Regions from separate parts of the Streptomyces sp. NPDC027672 genome, predicted to be linked through region 1. Evidence: riboswitches for the same ligand, from Rfam matches in the RefSeq annotation. Region 1 holds a riboswitch; the other holds the start of a gene.
The links. A riboswitch is a leader RNA that binds a small molecule or an ion and turns the genes downstream of it on or off. The one in region 1 is predicted to bind ZMP and ZTP.
Positions count from the first base shown of each region.

Region 2: another riboswitch for ZMP and ZTP. It lies ahead of ACZ4SV_RS05530 (bifunctional 5,10-methylenetetrahydrofolate dehydrogenase/5,10-methenyltetrahydrofolate cyclohydrolase); the one in region 1 lies ahead of ACZ4SV_RS02890 (glycine hydroxymethyltransferase).

Region 1 covers NZ_JBVHSO010000001.1:643,874-651,215, reverse strand. The annotation lists gene ACZ4SV_RS02915 (carboxymuconolactone decarboxylase family protein) at 1-361, opposite strand, end outside; gene pdxR (MocR-like pyridoxine biosynthesis transcription factor PdxR) at 409-1,800, shown strand; gene ACZ4SV_RS02905 (hypothetical protein) at 1,977-2,408, shown strand; gene ACZ4SV_RS02900 (glutathionylspermidine synthase family protein) at 2,420-3,607, shown strand; gene rocD (ornithine--oxo-acid transaminase) at 3,648-4,853, opposite strand; ZMP/ZTP riboswitch at 4,956-5,044, shown strand; gene ACZ4SV_RS02890 (glycine hydroxymethyltransferase) at 5,077-6,531, shown strand; gene trpS (tryptophan--tRNA ligase) at 6,632-7,342, shown strand, end outside.
Region 2 covers NZ_JBVHSO010000002.1:225,452-232,793, reverse strand. The annotation lists gene ACZ4SV_RS05550 (YncE family protein) at 1-279, opposite strand, end outside; gene ACZ4SV_RS05545 (TetR/AcrR family transcriptional regulator) at 420-1,082, shown strand; gene ACZ4SV_RS05540 (alcohol dehydrogenase catalytic domain-containing protein) at 1,199-2,224, shown strand; gene ACZ4SV_RS05535 (glycosyltransferase) at 2,342-3,571, opposite strand; gene ACZ4SV_RS05530 (bifunctional 5,10-methylenetetrahydrofolate dehydrogenase/5,10-methenyltetrahydrofolate cyclohydrolase) at 3,696-4,544, opposite strand; ZMP/ZTP riboswitch at 4,572-4,651, opposite strand; gene ACZ4SV_RS05525 (hypothetical protein) at 4,809-5,111, shown strand; gene ACZ4SV_RS05520 (S-(hydroxymethyl)mycothiol dehydrogenase) at 5,265-6,353, shown strand; gene ACZ4SV_RS05515 (MBL fold metallo-hydrolase) at 6,353-6,982, shown strand; gene ACZ4SV_RS05510 (SDR family oxidoreductase) at 7,117-7,342, shown strand, end outside.

The DNA of each region.
Region 1 (7,342 bases):
AGACCTCGTCCGGCACGAAGCCGTCGGTGAGGACGGTGACCGCGTCGGTCAGCTCCAGCGCCGCCAGCTCCTTCGCGGTGTAGTAGTGCCGCGACTCCTCCCACGCGCTGAGCTGCACGACCCGCTCCACGCTCTCGCCGGCCGCGAGGGCGTCCTTGGAGTGCATGTCGAGGCAGAGCGCGCAGCGGTTGAGCTGCGAGGCGCGGATCTTGACCAGCTCGGCCAGCCGCGGGTCCAGGCCCTTCCTGGCGGCGGCGTCCAGCTTGATCATCGCCTTGTAGACCTCGGGCGCGTGCTGGGCCCAGCTCAGCCGCGCGGGCTCTTCGGGGGCGTAGGTGACGGGTTCCGTTGCGGTGTTCATGTCTTCGACCCTAGAAGCCGGGCAGCCCAGGGGTATGGTCCATTCCCATGGCGAGTTCCTGGGCCACTTTGGGCGTCGACCTGCACCTCGAACCGGCCGCCTCGGGCGGCCTGCGCCGGGGCCTGACCGATGCCCTGCGCGACGCGGTCCGCACCGGCCGGCTCGCGCCCGGCACCCGGCTGCCGTCCTCCCGGACCCTCGCCGCCGACCTCGGGGTCGCCCGCAACACCGTCGCCGAGGTCTACGCCGACCTGGTCGCGGAGGGCTGGCTGACCGCCCGGCAGGGCTCCGGCACCCGGGTCGCGGACCGGGTGGTGGTCCCGCCGGCCGGCCCCGCCGGGCCGGGCCGCCGGGAACCCGGCCGCCTCGCCCACAGCCTCGTCCCCGGCACGCCCGACCTCGCCTCCTTCCCGCGCGCCGAGTGGCTCAAGGCGGCCCGCCGCGCGCTGGCCACGGCCCCGTTCGACGCGCTCGGCTACGGCGACCCGCGCGGCCGGCGGGAGCTGCGCACCGCGCTCGCCGGCTACCTCGCCCGGGTCCGGGGCGTGCGCGCCACACCGGACACCGTGGTGATCACCTCCGGGTTCTCGCACGCCCTGCGCCTGCTCGGCCCGCTGCTGCGGGCGCGCGGGGTGCGCGCCGCGGCGGTGGAGTCCTACGGCCTCGACTACCACTGGCGGCTGCTGCGCGGCGCCGGACTCGCCACGCCCGCGCTGCCCTACGACGCGCTCGGCACCGACCCCCGCGCCCCGGACGGCGCCGGCGCGGTCCTGCTCACCCCGGCCCACCAGTTCCCGATGGGCACACCGCTGCACCCGGACCGGCGGGCCGCCGTCGTGGACTGGGCCCGGCGCACCGGCGGGCTGGTCCTGGAGGACGACTACGACGGGGAGTTCCGCTACGACCGCCAGCCCGTCGGCGCGCTCCAGGGCCTGGACCCGGACCGGGTGGTGTACCTGGGCACCGCCAGCAAGTCGCTGGCGCCCGGACTGCGGCTGGGCTGGGCGGTGCTGCCGCCGTCCCTGGTGGACGAGGTGGTCGCGGCCAAGGGCCACGTCGACACCTGCCCGGTGCTGGACCAGTTGACCCTGGCCGAGTTCCTCGCCTCCGGCGCGTACGACCGGCACGTCCGCTCCGCCCGGCTGCGCTACCGGCGCCGCCGGGACGCCCTCGCCGCGGCCGTGGCCGACCGGGCGCCCACGGTACGGGTCACGGGCATCGCGGCCGGGCTGCACGCGGTGCTGCGGCTGCCGCCGGGCCTGGAGCGGCCGGTGGTCCAGGCGGCCGGCCTCCAGGGACTGGCCCTGCACGGCCTGGCCTTCTACCGCCACCCCGAGGCCGTGGCCGACCCCCTGGAGGCGCTGGTCGTCGGCTACGGCACCCCGCCGGACAGTGCCTGGGCGGGCGCCCTGGAGGCCCTGTGCCGGGCACTGCCGTGACAGCCCGGACACCGCCGCGCCGCCCCCGCCGGGCGCCCCGGGGACCCGCTCCGGGGAAACCCGTTCCCGGAATCCCGCCCGGGAAGATCCACCCCCGGCGGGCCACGCCGCTCCCGACGGCTCTAGGCTGACCGCCGAACGTCCCATCCACAGGGCCATGACGGGGGAGACACACCATGGCGCAGACCCGAAGTCAGCTCCGTTCCGGCACGGTCGTCCTCGGCGGCGTGGGACTGCTGGCCGCCGCGCTCACCGCCTGCTCCTCCGAACCGGACAAGCGCTGCGTCGACCGCGACAGTTACGACGTGGCCAAGGGCTACAAGGTCGTCGCCGACAAGAACTGCAAGACCTCCTCTCCGGCCGGCGGCACCACGACGGGCCGGAAGAAGCCCGTCAGGAAGGGCGTCAAGCGGCCGGCCGACGCGGCCTGGTACTACAAGGGCGAGGAGAAGGGCGGCTGGGTCGACGGCGGCTCCTTCACCAAGCCCGGCGGCTCGGGCGGCAGTTCGGGCGGCTCGTCGTCCGGCGGCTCGTCGTCCGGCGGTGACGACGGCAACGGGGTCCACCGCGGCGGCTTCGGCGGCGGCAAGGGCAGCTCCGGCGGCTGAGGGACACGCGCATGGAACGCCGTACCATCACCCCCCGGCCCGGCTGGCAGCAGACCGTCGAGGCCCAGGGCCTGGTCTACCCGCTCACCCGCCACCCCGACGGCTCGCTGCGCCCCTACTGGGACGAGAGCGCCTACTACGTCTTCACCCTCGACGAGGTCGAGGCGCTGGAGGAGACGGTCGCGGAACTGCACCGCATGTGCCTCGCGGCGGCCGCGCACCTCGTCGCCGAGGACCGGCTCGCCGACCTCGGCATCACCGACCCGCGGCTGGCCGCCGCGGTCACCGAGTCCTGGCACCGCCGCGCCGAACTGCCCACCGTCTACGGCCGCTTCGACCTGCGCTACGACGGCACGGGCCCGGCGAAGCTGCTGGAGTACAACGCCGACACGCCCACCTCGCTGGTCGAGGCGGCCTCCCCGCAGTGGTTCTGGATGGAGGAGCGCTTCCCCGGCGCCGACCAGTGGAACTCCCTGCACGAACGCCTCGTGGAGGCCTGGCGCGCCCAGTCCGCCCTGCTGCCGCCCGGCAGCCCGCTGCACTTCGCGCACTCCGCCGCCGACGAACTCGGCGAGGACCTGATGACGGTCGCCTACCTCAAGGAGACGGCGGAACAGGCGGGCCTGGACACCGACTGGCTCGCCATGGAGGAGATCGGCTGGGACACCCTCTCCGGCCGCTTCGTCGACAACCGGCTCCGCTTCATCCGCGGCATCTTCAAGCTGTACCCGTGGGAGTGGCTCACCGCCGACGCCTTCGGCGGCCACGTCCTGGACACCCTGGACAACGGCGGCGGCACCGGCAGCACCCTGTGGATCGAACCGGCCTGGAAGATGCTCCTCAGCAACAAGGCGCTGCTGGCCGTCCTCTGGGAGCTGTACCCCGGCCACCCCAACCTGCTGCCCGCCTACCTCGACGGCCCCCGCGACCTGGCCGCCACCACCGGCTACGTCGCCAAGCCCCTGCTGGGCCGCGAGGGCGAGGGCATCACCGTCCACCCGCCGGGCTCCCCGCCGCCGCCCCCGCGCGAGGACCCCTGCTGCTACCAGCAACTGGCCCCCCTCCCCGCCTTCGCCGGCCACCACACCGTCCTCGGCACCTGGGTCGTCGGCGGCGCCCCGGCGGGCCTCGGCATCCGCGAGTCCACGGGCCTGATCACGGACGAGTACGCCCGCTTCCTGCCCCACGTGATCCTCTGACCACCGTGCCCGGCTGCGGACGGGCACGGCCGGAGACGCCCTAAGCGCCCAGCACCGCCCGTAGCTGCTCCACCCCCCAGTCCAGGTCCTCCTCCCCGATCACCAGCGGCGGCGCGAGCCGGATCGTCGGCCCGTGGGTCTCCCTGGCCAGGACCCCGCGGGCCAGCAGCCGCTCGCAGACCTCCCGCCCGGTGCCCGCCGCCGGGGAGACGTCCACCCCGGCCCACAGCCCGCGCCCGCGCACCGCCGTCACCCGGCCCGGGCCGGCCAGCCCGCCCAGCAGCCCGTGCAGCCGCTCGCCCAGCCGGGCCGCCCGCTCCTGGTACTCCCCGGTCCGCAGCATCGCGATCACCTCCAGCGCCACCGCGCAGGCCAGCGGGTTGCCGCCGAACGTCGACCCGTGCTCGCCCGGCCGGAACACCCCGAGCACCGCTGCGCTCGACACCACTGCCGACACCGGCACGATCCCGCCGCCCAGCGCCTTGCCCAGCACGTACACGTCCGGCACCACGCCCTCGTGCTCGCACGCGAACGTCCGCCCGGTGCGGCCCAGCCCGGACTGGATCTCGTCGGCCACGAAGAGGACGTTCCGCTCCCGCGTCAGCTCCCGCACACCCGCCAGGTAACCGGCCGGCGGCACGATCACCCCGGCCTCGCCCTGCACCGGCTCCAGCAGCACGGCCACCGCGTTCTCGGTGAGCGCCGCCCGCAGCGCGGTCAGGTCGCCGTACGGCACGATCTCGAAGCCGGGCGTGTACGGCCCGAAGTCCGCGCGGGCCGCCGGGTCCGTGGAGAAGCTGATCACCGTGGTCGTACGGCCGTGGAAGTTGCCGCCCGCCACCACGATCTTCGCCCTCCCGGCGGGCACGCCCTTCACCCGGTAGCCCCACTTCCGGGCCGTCTTGACGGCGCCCTCCACCGCCTCCGCGCCGGTGTTCGCCGGCAGCACCATCTCCATCCCGCACAGCTCCGCCAGCTCGGCGCAGAACGCCGCGAACCGGTCGTGGTGGAAGGCGCGGGAGGTCAGCGTCACCCGCTCCAGCTGCCGCCCGGCCGCCGCCACCAGCCGCGGGTTGCCGTGCCCGAAGTTGAGCGCGGAGTAACCGGCCAGCAGGTCCAGATAGCGCCGCCCCGCCACATCCGTCACCCACGCGCCCCGCCCGGTGGCGATCACCACCGGCAGCGGGCGGTAGGTGGGCGCGCAGTGCGCGCCGGCGGTGGCGATCAGGTCTTCCGCACTGGGCACGGCCCCTCCCGGATCCGGCCGGACACGACGGTGAGCCCCCTTCTTACCGCCGCCCGGATGCCGGACGCGGCATCTTCACCGCGCGGCGCGCCCGGTAGGCTGGCGACGGGCCGTGACTGGCGCGCTGGGATGGGACGGACCATCGGGGAGCGGCCCGAGCGGGACGAGTGCCGTGCGCCTGGGCCGAACGTGAACGCTGTACGCACACCGTCCGGAGGTCCCGATGCCCGAGAACGCCGCCCCCCTCTCCACCGAGTCCACCGCCTTCCGCGCCGCCCTGGACGTGATCCGCGCCGTCGAGCCGCGCGTCGCCGACGCCATCGGCCAGGAGGTCGCCGACCAGCGCGAGATGCTCAAGCTGATCGCCTCCGAGAACTACGCCTCCCCGGCGACCCTGCTGGCGATGGGCAACTGGTTCAGCGACAAGTACGCCGAGGGCACCGTCGGCCGCCGCTTCTACGCCGGCTGCCGCAACGTCGACACCGTGGAGTCCCTCGCCGCCGAGCACGCCCGCGAGCTGTTCGGCGCCCGCCACGCCTACGTCCAGCCGCACTCCGGCATCGACGCCAACCTCGTCGCCTTCTGGGCCGTCCTCGCCGACCGCGTCGAGGCCCCGTTCCTGGAGAAGACCGGCGTCCGCCAGATCAACGACCTGACCGAGGCCGACTGGGCCGAGCTGCGCCACGCCTTCGGCAACCAGCGGATGCTCGGCATGTCCCTGGACGCCGGCGGCCACCTCACCCACGGCTTCCGGCCGAACATCTCGGGCAAGATGTTCGACCAGCGCTCCTACGGCACCGACCCGGCCACCGGCCTGATCGACTACGACGCCCTGCGCGCCCAGGCCCGCGACTTCAAGCCGCTGATCATCGTCGCGGGCTACTCGGCCTACCCCCGGCTGGTGAACTTCCGGATCATGCGCGAGATCGCCGACGAGGTCGGCGCGACCCTCATGGTCGACATGGCGCACTTCGCCGGCCTGGTCGCGGGCAAGGTCCTCACCGGCGACTTCGACCCGGTCCCGCACGCCCAGATCGTCACCACCACCACCCACAAGTCCCTGCGCGGCCCGCGCGGCGGCATGGTGCTGTGCGACGACTCCCTCAAGGACCAGGTGGACCGCGGCTGCCCGATGGTGCTCGGCGGCCCGCTCCCGCACGTCATGGCCGCCAAGGCCGTCGCCCTCGCCGAGGCCCGGCAGCCCGCCTTCCAGGACTACGCCCAGCGCATCGTGGACAACTCCCGCGCACTGGCGGAGGGCCTGCTGCGCCGGGGCGCCACCCTGGTCACCGGCGGCACCGACAACCACCTGAACCTGATCGACGTCGCCACCTCCTACGGCCTGACCGGCCGCCAGGCGGAGGCGGCCCTGCTCGACTCCGGCATCGTCACCAACCGCAACGCCATCCCGGCCGACCCGAACGGCGCCTGGTACACCTCCGGCATCCGCGTCGGCACGCCCGCGCTCACCACCCGCGGCCTGGGCACGGCCGAGATGGACGAGGTGGCGGGCCTGATCGACCGCGTGCTGACCACCACCGAGCCCGGCACCACCAAGTCGGGCGCCCCGTCCAAGGCGGCCCACGTCCTGGACGAGAAGGTCGCGCGGGAGATCGCCGGGCGGGCCACGGACCTGGTGGCCGGCTTCCCGCTCTACCCGCAGGTCGACCTCGGCTGAGGCGCCCCGCGCGCGGCGGAGGGAACCGCGCGGCCGGCCCGCACCGGCCCGCGGTTCCCCACGCACCGAACGCCCCGCGCTCTCTGAGACAATGAGAGGCATGGCGACTGACCGACCCCGCGTGCTGTCCGGCATCCAGCCCACCGCCGGCTCGTTCCACCTCGGCAACTACCTCGGCGCCGTCCGCCAGTGGGTGGCCCTCCAGGAGTCCCACGACGCGTTCTACATGGTCGTCGACCTGCACGCGATCACGGTCCCCCAGGACCCGAAGGAACTGCGCGCCAACACCCGCCTGGCCGTGGCACAGCTACTGGCCGCCGGTCTGGACCCGGACCGCTGCACCCTCTTCGTGCAGAGCCACGTCCCCGAGCACGCCCAGCTCGCCTGGGTCATGAACTGCCTCACCGGTTTCGGCGAGGCCGGCCGCATGACCCAGTTCAAGGACAAGGCCGCCAAGCAGGGCGCCGACCGGGCCTCCGTCGGCCTGTTCACCTACCCGGTCCTCCAGGTCGCGGACATCCTGCTGTACCAGGCCCACGAGGTGCCGGTCGGCGAGGACCAGCGCCAGCACATCGAGCTGACCCGCGACCTCGCCGAGCGCTTCAACGGCCGCTTCGGCGACACCTTCACGATCCCGAAGCCGTACATCCTCAAGGAGACGGCGAAGATCTACGACCTCCAGGACCCGACGGTCAAGATGAGCAAGTCGGCGTCCACGCCGAAGGGCCTCATCAACCTCCTCGACGAGCCGAAGACCACGGCGAAGAAGGTCAAGAGCGCGGTCACCGACACCGACACGGTGATCCGCTAC
Region 2 (7,342 bases), on a different contig from region 1:
GATCCACTTGACCGGGTCGGCGTTGATCTCCGCCAGCCGCGCGGCCTTGTCCGGGATCACGCTGATCCGGCCGATCCTCGCGAAGTCGCCGGAGGAGCGGAGGACGTCGGCGGTGCCGTCCCAGTTGTTGCCGACGAACAGCACCTCGCGCAGGCCGTCGGGGGCGGCGGGACGGGCGGGGGCGGCGGGACGGGCGGAGGCGGCGGCCGCGGGGCCGGCGGCGGTGAGGGCGAGGGCGACGGCCACGGAGCACAGGTGCCTGGTTCTGGAGACAGCCATGACGGCTCTCTTTCCTCGGAGGGAATCTGAACACGGGCGCTTTCACAGTGGACTTACTGAAAAGTAAGGAGAAGGCGGCCTTCTCGACAAGAGGCGTGCACGACACGATCGAACGACCGGCGGATGGCGGAGGGGGACGCGTGGACGGCAGGCTCAGAGCGCCGACGGGACGCTACGGCGGCCGGTCCGCCGCGGAACGGCAGGCCGAGCGGCGCCGCCGTTTCCTCGACGCGGCCCTGCGGCTGTTCGGTGACACGCCCGGCTACCGGAGCACCACGGTCGCCGCGCTCAGCCGGGCCGCGGGCCTGTCCACCCGCCAGTTCTACGAGGAGTTCCGCACCCTGGAGGACGTCCTCGCCGCCCTGCACCTCCAGGTCAACGGCTGGGCCGAGCAGGCCGTCCTGGACGCGCTCGCCGACGCCGAGGGGCTGCCCCTGCCCGAGCGCGCCACCGTGCTCTTCCGGGCCTACGCCCGCGCGGTCACCGCCGACCCGCGCCGCGTCCGCATCGCCTTCATGGAGATCATCGGCGTCAGCGCCCGACTGGAGGAGCAGCGGCTCGCCCGCCGCGCCCGCTGGGTCGCCCTGATCCGCGCCGAGGCGGACGCGGCCGTGGCCCGAGGCGAGGCGGCGCCGCGCGACTACCGGCTCGCGGCCACCGCCTTCATCGGCAGCGTCAACGGCCTGCTGCACGACTGGACCGCCGGCTGGGTCGACGCCACGCTCGACGAGGTGGTGGACGAGCTGGTCCGGCTGCTGCTCGGCATGCTCCGGCCGGACGGCCGGCGGCCCGGGACCGGCTGACCCCGGCACCCGGGCCGCGGTCCCGGCGGGCAGGGCGCGGCTCGGCGCGCGTGATCGGAGCTGAGCTGGTCTGCTGGGTGGGAAGGCCGTCGTACCCGTTCACACCGGAGACCACCATGAGTACCTATCGGGTCGCGCAGGTGACCGCTCCCCACGGCTCCTTCGAACTGGTCGAGCGCGAGGTCGCCCGGCCGGGTCCCGGCCGGGCGAGGATCGCCGTCGAGGCGTGCGGCGTCTGCCACAGCGACGCCCTCTTCGTCGGCGCCGCGCTGCCGGGCGTCACGTTCCCGGTGGTGCCTGGCCATGAGATCGCCGGCCGGATCGAGGAGCTGGGCGAGGGCGTGCGGGAGCGCGGCTGGCAGGTGGGCGACCGGGTGGCCGTCGGCTGGTTCGGCGGCAGCTGCGGCCACTGCGTGCCCTGCCGCGAGGGCGACTTCGTCGTGTGCCCGAACCTGACGGTGCCCGGCTGGGCCTACGACGGCGGGTTCGCCGAGCAGGTCACCGTGCCCGCCGACGCCCTGGCCCGCGTTCCCGACGCCCTGGCCGCGAGCGACGCCGGACCGATGGCCTGCGCGGGTGTGACCACGTACAACGGGCTGCGGCGCAGCTCCGCCCGGCCCGGGGACCTGGTCGCGGTGCTCGGCCTCGGCGGTCTGGGACACCTCGGTGTGCAGTACGCGGTCGCCATGGGCTTCGAGACGGTGGGCATCGCCCGGGGCGCCGAGAAGGCCGACTTCGCCAAGCGGCTGGGCGCCCACCACTACATCGACAGCACCTCCGGCACGCCCGTCGCCGAGGCGTTGCGGTCCCTCGGCGGCGCCCGGGCCGTCCTGGCCACCGCCGGAAACTCCGATGCCATCACCGCCACCGTGGACGGCCTGGCCCACCGCGGCGAGCTCGTGGTCATCGGCGCCGACACCGCCCCGCTCGGCGTCAGCCCGGCCCAGTTGCTGATGGCCGGCCGGGTCGTGCGCGGCCACCCGTCCGGCACCGCGCGGGACGTGGAGGACACCATGGCGTTCAGCGCCCTGCACGGCATCCGCCCGATGACCGAGACGGTGCCGCTGGAGCGGGCCGGGGAGGCGTACGACAAGATGCTCGCCGGCGCCGCCCGGTTCCGCATGGTGCTGACCACCGGCTGACCGCCCGGCAGCGGCCCGGCACGGGACGCGAGGGCCGAAACGGTTCAGCCCGGCAGCCGCTCCAGCGCGGCGAGTACCGGCGCGGCACCGTCCCCGATCCTCGCGGGGCCGCACGGCTCAGCCCGGCAGCCGTTCCAGCGCGGCGAGCACCGGCGCGGCGCCGTCCTCGTCCCGGATCCGGGACCCGAGTGCCTCGGCGCGCCGCCGGTACGCCGGATCCCGGGTGGCCCGGACCAGGGCCGCGGCCAGCGCGTCCACGGTCAGCCCGCGCAGCGGTACGACGGCCGGGGCGACGCCCAGCGCGACCAGCCGCGCCGCCCAGAAACCCGCGTCGAACTGCACCGGCACCGGCACGGCCGGCACCCCGGCGCGCAGCCCCGCCGCCGTGGTGCCCGCGCCCGCGTGATGGACCACGGCGGCCAGCCGCGGGAACAGCGGCGCGTGCGGCACCTCGCCGATGGTCAGCATGTCGTCCCCGTCCGCCGCGAGCCCGCCCCAGCCGCGCTGGATCACTCCGCGCAGCCCGGCCCGCCGCAGCGCCGCCACCACCCGCGCGCTGAGCCGCCCGGCGTCCGGCACGGTGGCGCTGCCCAGCCCGACGAAGACCGGCGGCGGCCCGGCGTCCAGGAACTCTTGCACGGCCCGGGGGAGCGGGGTCCCGTTGTCGTACGGCCACCAGTAGCCGCCCACCTCCAGGCCGGCCCGCCAGTCACCGGGCCGGGGCACCACCAGCGGGCTGAAGCCGTGGTGCACCGGCCAGCGCCGCCGCTCCCGGGCCCGCAGCGCGGCACCGGTGCGCAGCGGGGGCAGGCCGAGCCGCTCGCGCAGGGCCGGGACGGCACCGGAGAAGATCTGCTCCACCGCCCGGTTCACGCCGTGCCCGGCGAGCCGGTTGACCGGCCCGCCCCAGGACCCGCCGCCGAGCACCGCGGGGGCGAACTCCCGGGTGGCGGCGAGGGGTTGCAGATAGACACCCAGGCTCGGCAGCCGCAGTCCCTCGGCGATCGTCTGCCCGAGCGGGGCCACGGAGGCGGACAGCAGCAGCACGTCGCTGTCCCGGGCCGCGCCGAGCAGGTCCTCGGTCAGCCGGCCGACCACGCGCCGCGCCAGATCCGCCACCCGCAGCAGTTTCCCGGCGCCGCCGGCACTGCGGTGCAGGCCCCGGCCGCGCGGGGACTCCAGTTCCGCCCGCGGGTCCACCGGCAGCGCGTGGAACCGCACGCCCGAACCCGCCACCAGCGGCTCGAACCGCCCGTGGGTGACCAGGGTGACCTCGTGCCCGGCCAGCACGAGCCGGTGCCCGAGCCCGGTGTACGGGGCGGCGTCGCCCCGGGAACCCGCCGTCATGACCGCAACGCGCACGAGCGTCAGTATGGCCGCTCCCCGCGGCCCCGGTACCCCGAAGTCCCGAATCCGGGGACGCTCTCCGCCCGCGCGGCCCCGCGCCCGGCCCGCGTCCGGACGGGCGGCCTTACGCCCCGAGCTGCCGGGCGGCGGCCGTCACGGTCTGCTCCAGCAGCGTGGCGATCGTCATCGGACCGACCCCGCCCGGCACCGGCGTGATCAGCGCGGCCCGCTCCACGGCGGAGTCGAAGTCGACGTCGCCCACGTTCCCCGGGTTGTAGCCCGCGTCGATCACGACCGCGCCCGGCTTGACGTCCTGCCCGCGGATCAGCCGGGGCCGGCCGACCGCGGCCACGACGATGTCGGCCTCGCGGACCACCGCCGACAGCTCCCGGGTGCGCGAGTGGCAGTACGTCACCGTGGCGTCCCGGGCCAGCAGCAGCATGCCCACCGGCTTGCCGAGGATCGCGCTGCGGCCCACCACCACGGCCCGCTTCCCGGCCGGGTCGACGCCGTACTCGTCCAGCAGCCGCATGATGCCGCCCGGTGTGCAGGAGACGAAGCCCGGCAGCCCGAAGCTCATCGTGGCGAAGGAGGCGAACGTGACACCGTCCACGTCCTTCTCCGGCGCGATCGCCTCGAACGCCGCCCGCTCGTCGATGTGCTCGCCCGCCGGGTGCTGCAACAGGATGCCGTGCACCTCCGGGTCGGCCGACAACTCCCGCAGCGCGCCCACGAGTTCGGCGGTCGTGGTGGTCGCGGGCAGCGTGACGTGCCGGGAGGTGATGCCGGCTTGGCGGCAGCGGTTCTGCTTCATGCGGACGTACGTCACGGACGCCGGGTCCTCGCCGACCAGCACGGTCGCGAGGCACGGCGCGGTGCCGGTGCGTGCGGTGAGGGCGGCGGCCTGCCGCGCGGTCTCCTCGACGATGCGGCGGGCGGGCGCGGTGCCGTCCATCAGACGGGCCTGGGTCATGCGGCACACTCCTGAGCTGGGATCGGCTCTTCTCGCCCAGGCGCGCGGCTGCTTCACGGGCCGCTCCCCGGTGGTGCTCCACCTCAGCGCCAGTCACGGCCCGCGTCCAGGGTAACCGAGCGTGCGTACGGCCGCCGTACCGCCCTTCCTCCCGGGGCTGGCGGAAGGGCCTCCGTCCCGGCGAGGGGGCCGCCGCGCTCAGCCTCACGGGTGAGGCCGTCGCGCCGCCCGTGTCCGGCCGGGGCCCGCGGCCGTTGCCGGGACATGATCTCAACACGACGTATCGTCGCCGCCGTCGGTCTGGCCGCCGGGATCGCGGGGCTGGCCGTGCCGCAGGCGAGCGCGGCGGGCTCCGGCGCGCCGCTGGTCGGGAAACTGGGCGCGCTCAACACGCTGGACTCCCTCACGACCGGCGCCGTGCCCGCATCCCACCGGGGCCAGGTGCCGCGCGTCAGCGGCCAGGTGCAGGAGCTGAAACACCTCCGCGAGCTGCACCAGCTGAACCAGGTGCAGCAGGTCCTCGCCCCGGCGGCGCCCGCGCTCGGGCTGCTGGGCGGCATCCACTGAGGACACCCGCCGGGGTGCGGGCCGTACCGGCCGGGACGGCCCGCACCCCGGCCGGCGTCCGGAAAGATCCACGAACGCCCCCGTGGCCCGTCCCGCCGGGGATCACTCCCGCGTAGGGTCGGCCGTGCAGGCATTCGACGAAGGGACCAGTCCATGGCGCAGGAAGTACGCGGAGTGATCGCACCGGGCAAGAACGAGCCCGTGCGGATCGAGACGATCGTGGTGCCGGACCCGGGCCCCGGCGAAGCCGTCGTACGCGTCCAGGCCTGCGGGGTCTGTCACACCGATCTGCACTACAAGCAGGGCGGCATCTCCGACGACTTCCCCTTCCTGCTCGGCCACGAGGCGGCCGGCGTCGTGGAGTCGGTCGGCGCGGGCGTCACCGACGTCGCCCCCGGCGACTTCGTCATCCTCAACTGGCGGGCCGTGTGCGGCCAGTGCCGGGCCTGCCTGCGCGGCCGGCCCTGGTACTGCTTCGACACCCACAACGCCCGGCAGAAGATGACCCTCGCCGCCACCGGCCAGGAGCTGTCGCCGGCCCTCGGCATCGGCGCCTTCGCCGAGAAGACGCTCGTCGCGGCGGGCCAGTGCACCAAGGTCGACCCGGCCGTCTCCCCGGCGGTGGCCGGCCTCCTCGGCTGCGGTGTGATGGCCGGCATCGGCGCCGCGATCAACACCGGGAACGTCGGCCGCGGCGACTCGGTCGCCGTCATCGGCTGCGGTGGTGTCGGCGGCGCGGCCGTCGCCGGGGCGAACCTGGCCGGCGCGGCACGGATCATCGCCGTGGACATCGACGACAGCAAGCTGGCCAAGGCGCGCACGCTGGGCGCCACCCACACCGTCAACTCCCGGGACACCGACCCGGTGGAGGCGGTCCGCGAGCTGACCGGCGGCTTCGGCGCCGACGTCGTCATCGAGGCCGTCGGCCGCCCGGAGACCTACCGGCAGGCCTTCTACGCCCGTGACCTCGCCGGCACCGTCGTCCTCGTCGGCGTCCCCACGCCCGAGATGCGGCTCGAACTGCCCCTGCTGGACGTCTTCGGCCGCGGCGGCGCCCTGAAGTCAAGCTGGTACGGCGACTGCCTGCCCACCCGTGACTTCCCGATGCTGATCGACCTGCACCTGCAAGGCCGCCTGCCGCTCGACGCGTTCGTCACCGAGACGGTCCGACTGGACGAGGTGGAGCAGGCGTTCGAGCGGATGCACCACGGTGACGTGCTGCGCTCGGTGGTGGTGCTCTGATGGCCGCCCGCATCGAACGCCTCGTCACCAGCGGCCAGTTCACCCTCGACGGCGGAACCTGGGACGTCGAGAACAACGTGTGGCTCGTCGGCGACGAACGCGAGGTGATCGTCATCGACGCCGCGCACGACGCCGAGGCCATCGCCCGTGCCGTCGGAGACCGGCGGCTGACCGCCATCGTGTGCACGCACGCCCACAACGACCACGTCAACGCCGCCCCGGCCCTCGCCGACCGCACCGGCGCCACCATCTGGCTGCACCCCGACGACCTGCCGTTGTGGCGGCAGACCCACCCGGACCGCGACCCCGACCGGCACCTCCTGGACGGCCAGGTCATCGAGGCGGCCGGCGCCGACCTCACCGTCCTGCACACCCCCGGCCACGCCCCGGGCGCCGTCTGCCTGTACGACCCCGGGCTCGGCACCGTGTTCACCGGCGACACCCTCTTCCAGGGCGGCCCGGGTGCCACCGGGCGCTCCTACTCGCACTTCCCGACGATCATCGACTCGGTCCGCGACCGCCTCCTCACCCTCCCGCCCGCGACCAAGGTCCTCACCGGCCACGGCGACGCCACGACCATCGGCGCCGAGGCTCCCCACCTGGACGAATGGATCGCCCGCGGACACTGAGACCGCGCAAGTCCCGTCCCGTCCCGCGCCCGCGGCGGCCGGCCGACATCCCGCCCGGGAAAGCCGACAGAAGATGTCCGGTTTCCCGGTGAGGGTGGGTCACGGCAGCACACGCACCGCACGGGAGGCAGGACATGACAGGACCACTGGACGGCAAGGTGGCGCTGGTCGCCGGGGCGACCCGGGGCGCGGGCCGGGGCATCGCCGTGGAACTCGGCGCGGCCGGCGCCACCGTGTACGTCTCGGGCCGCAGCACCCGGGCCCGCCGCTCCGAGTACGACCGCCCGGAGACCATCGAGGACACCGCCGACCTCGTCACCGCGGCCGGCGGCCGGGGCATCGCCGTACCGGCCGACCACC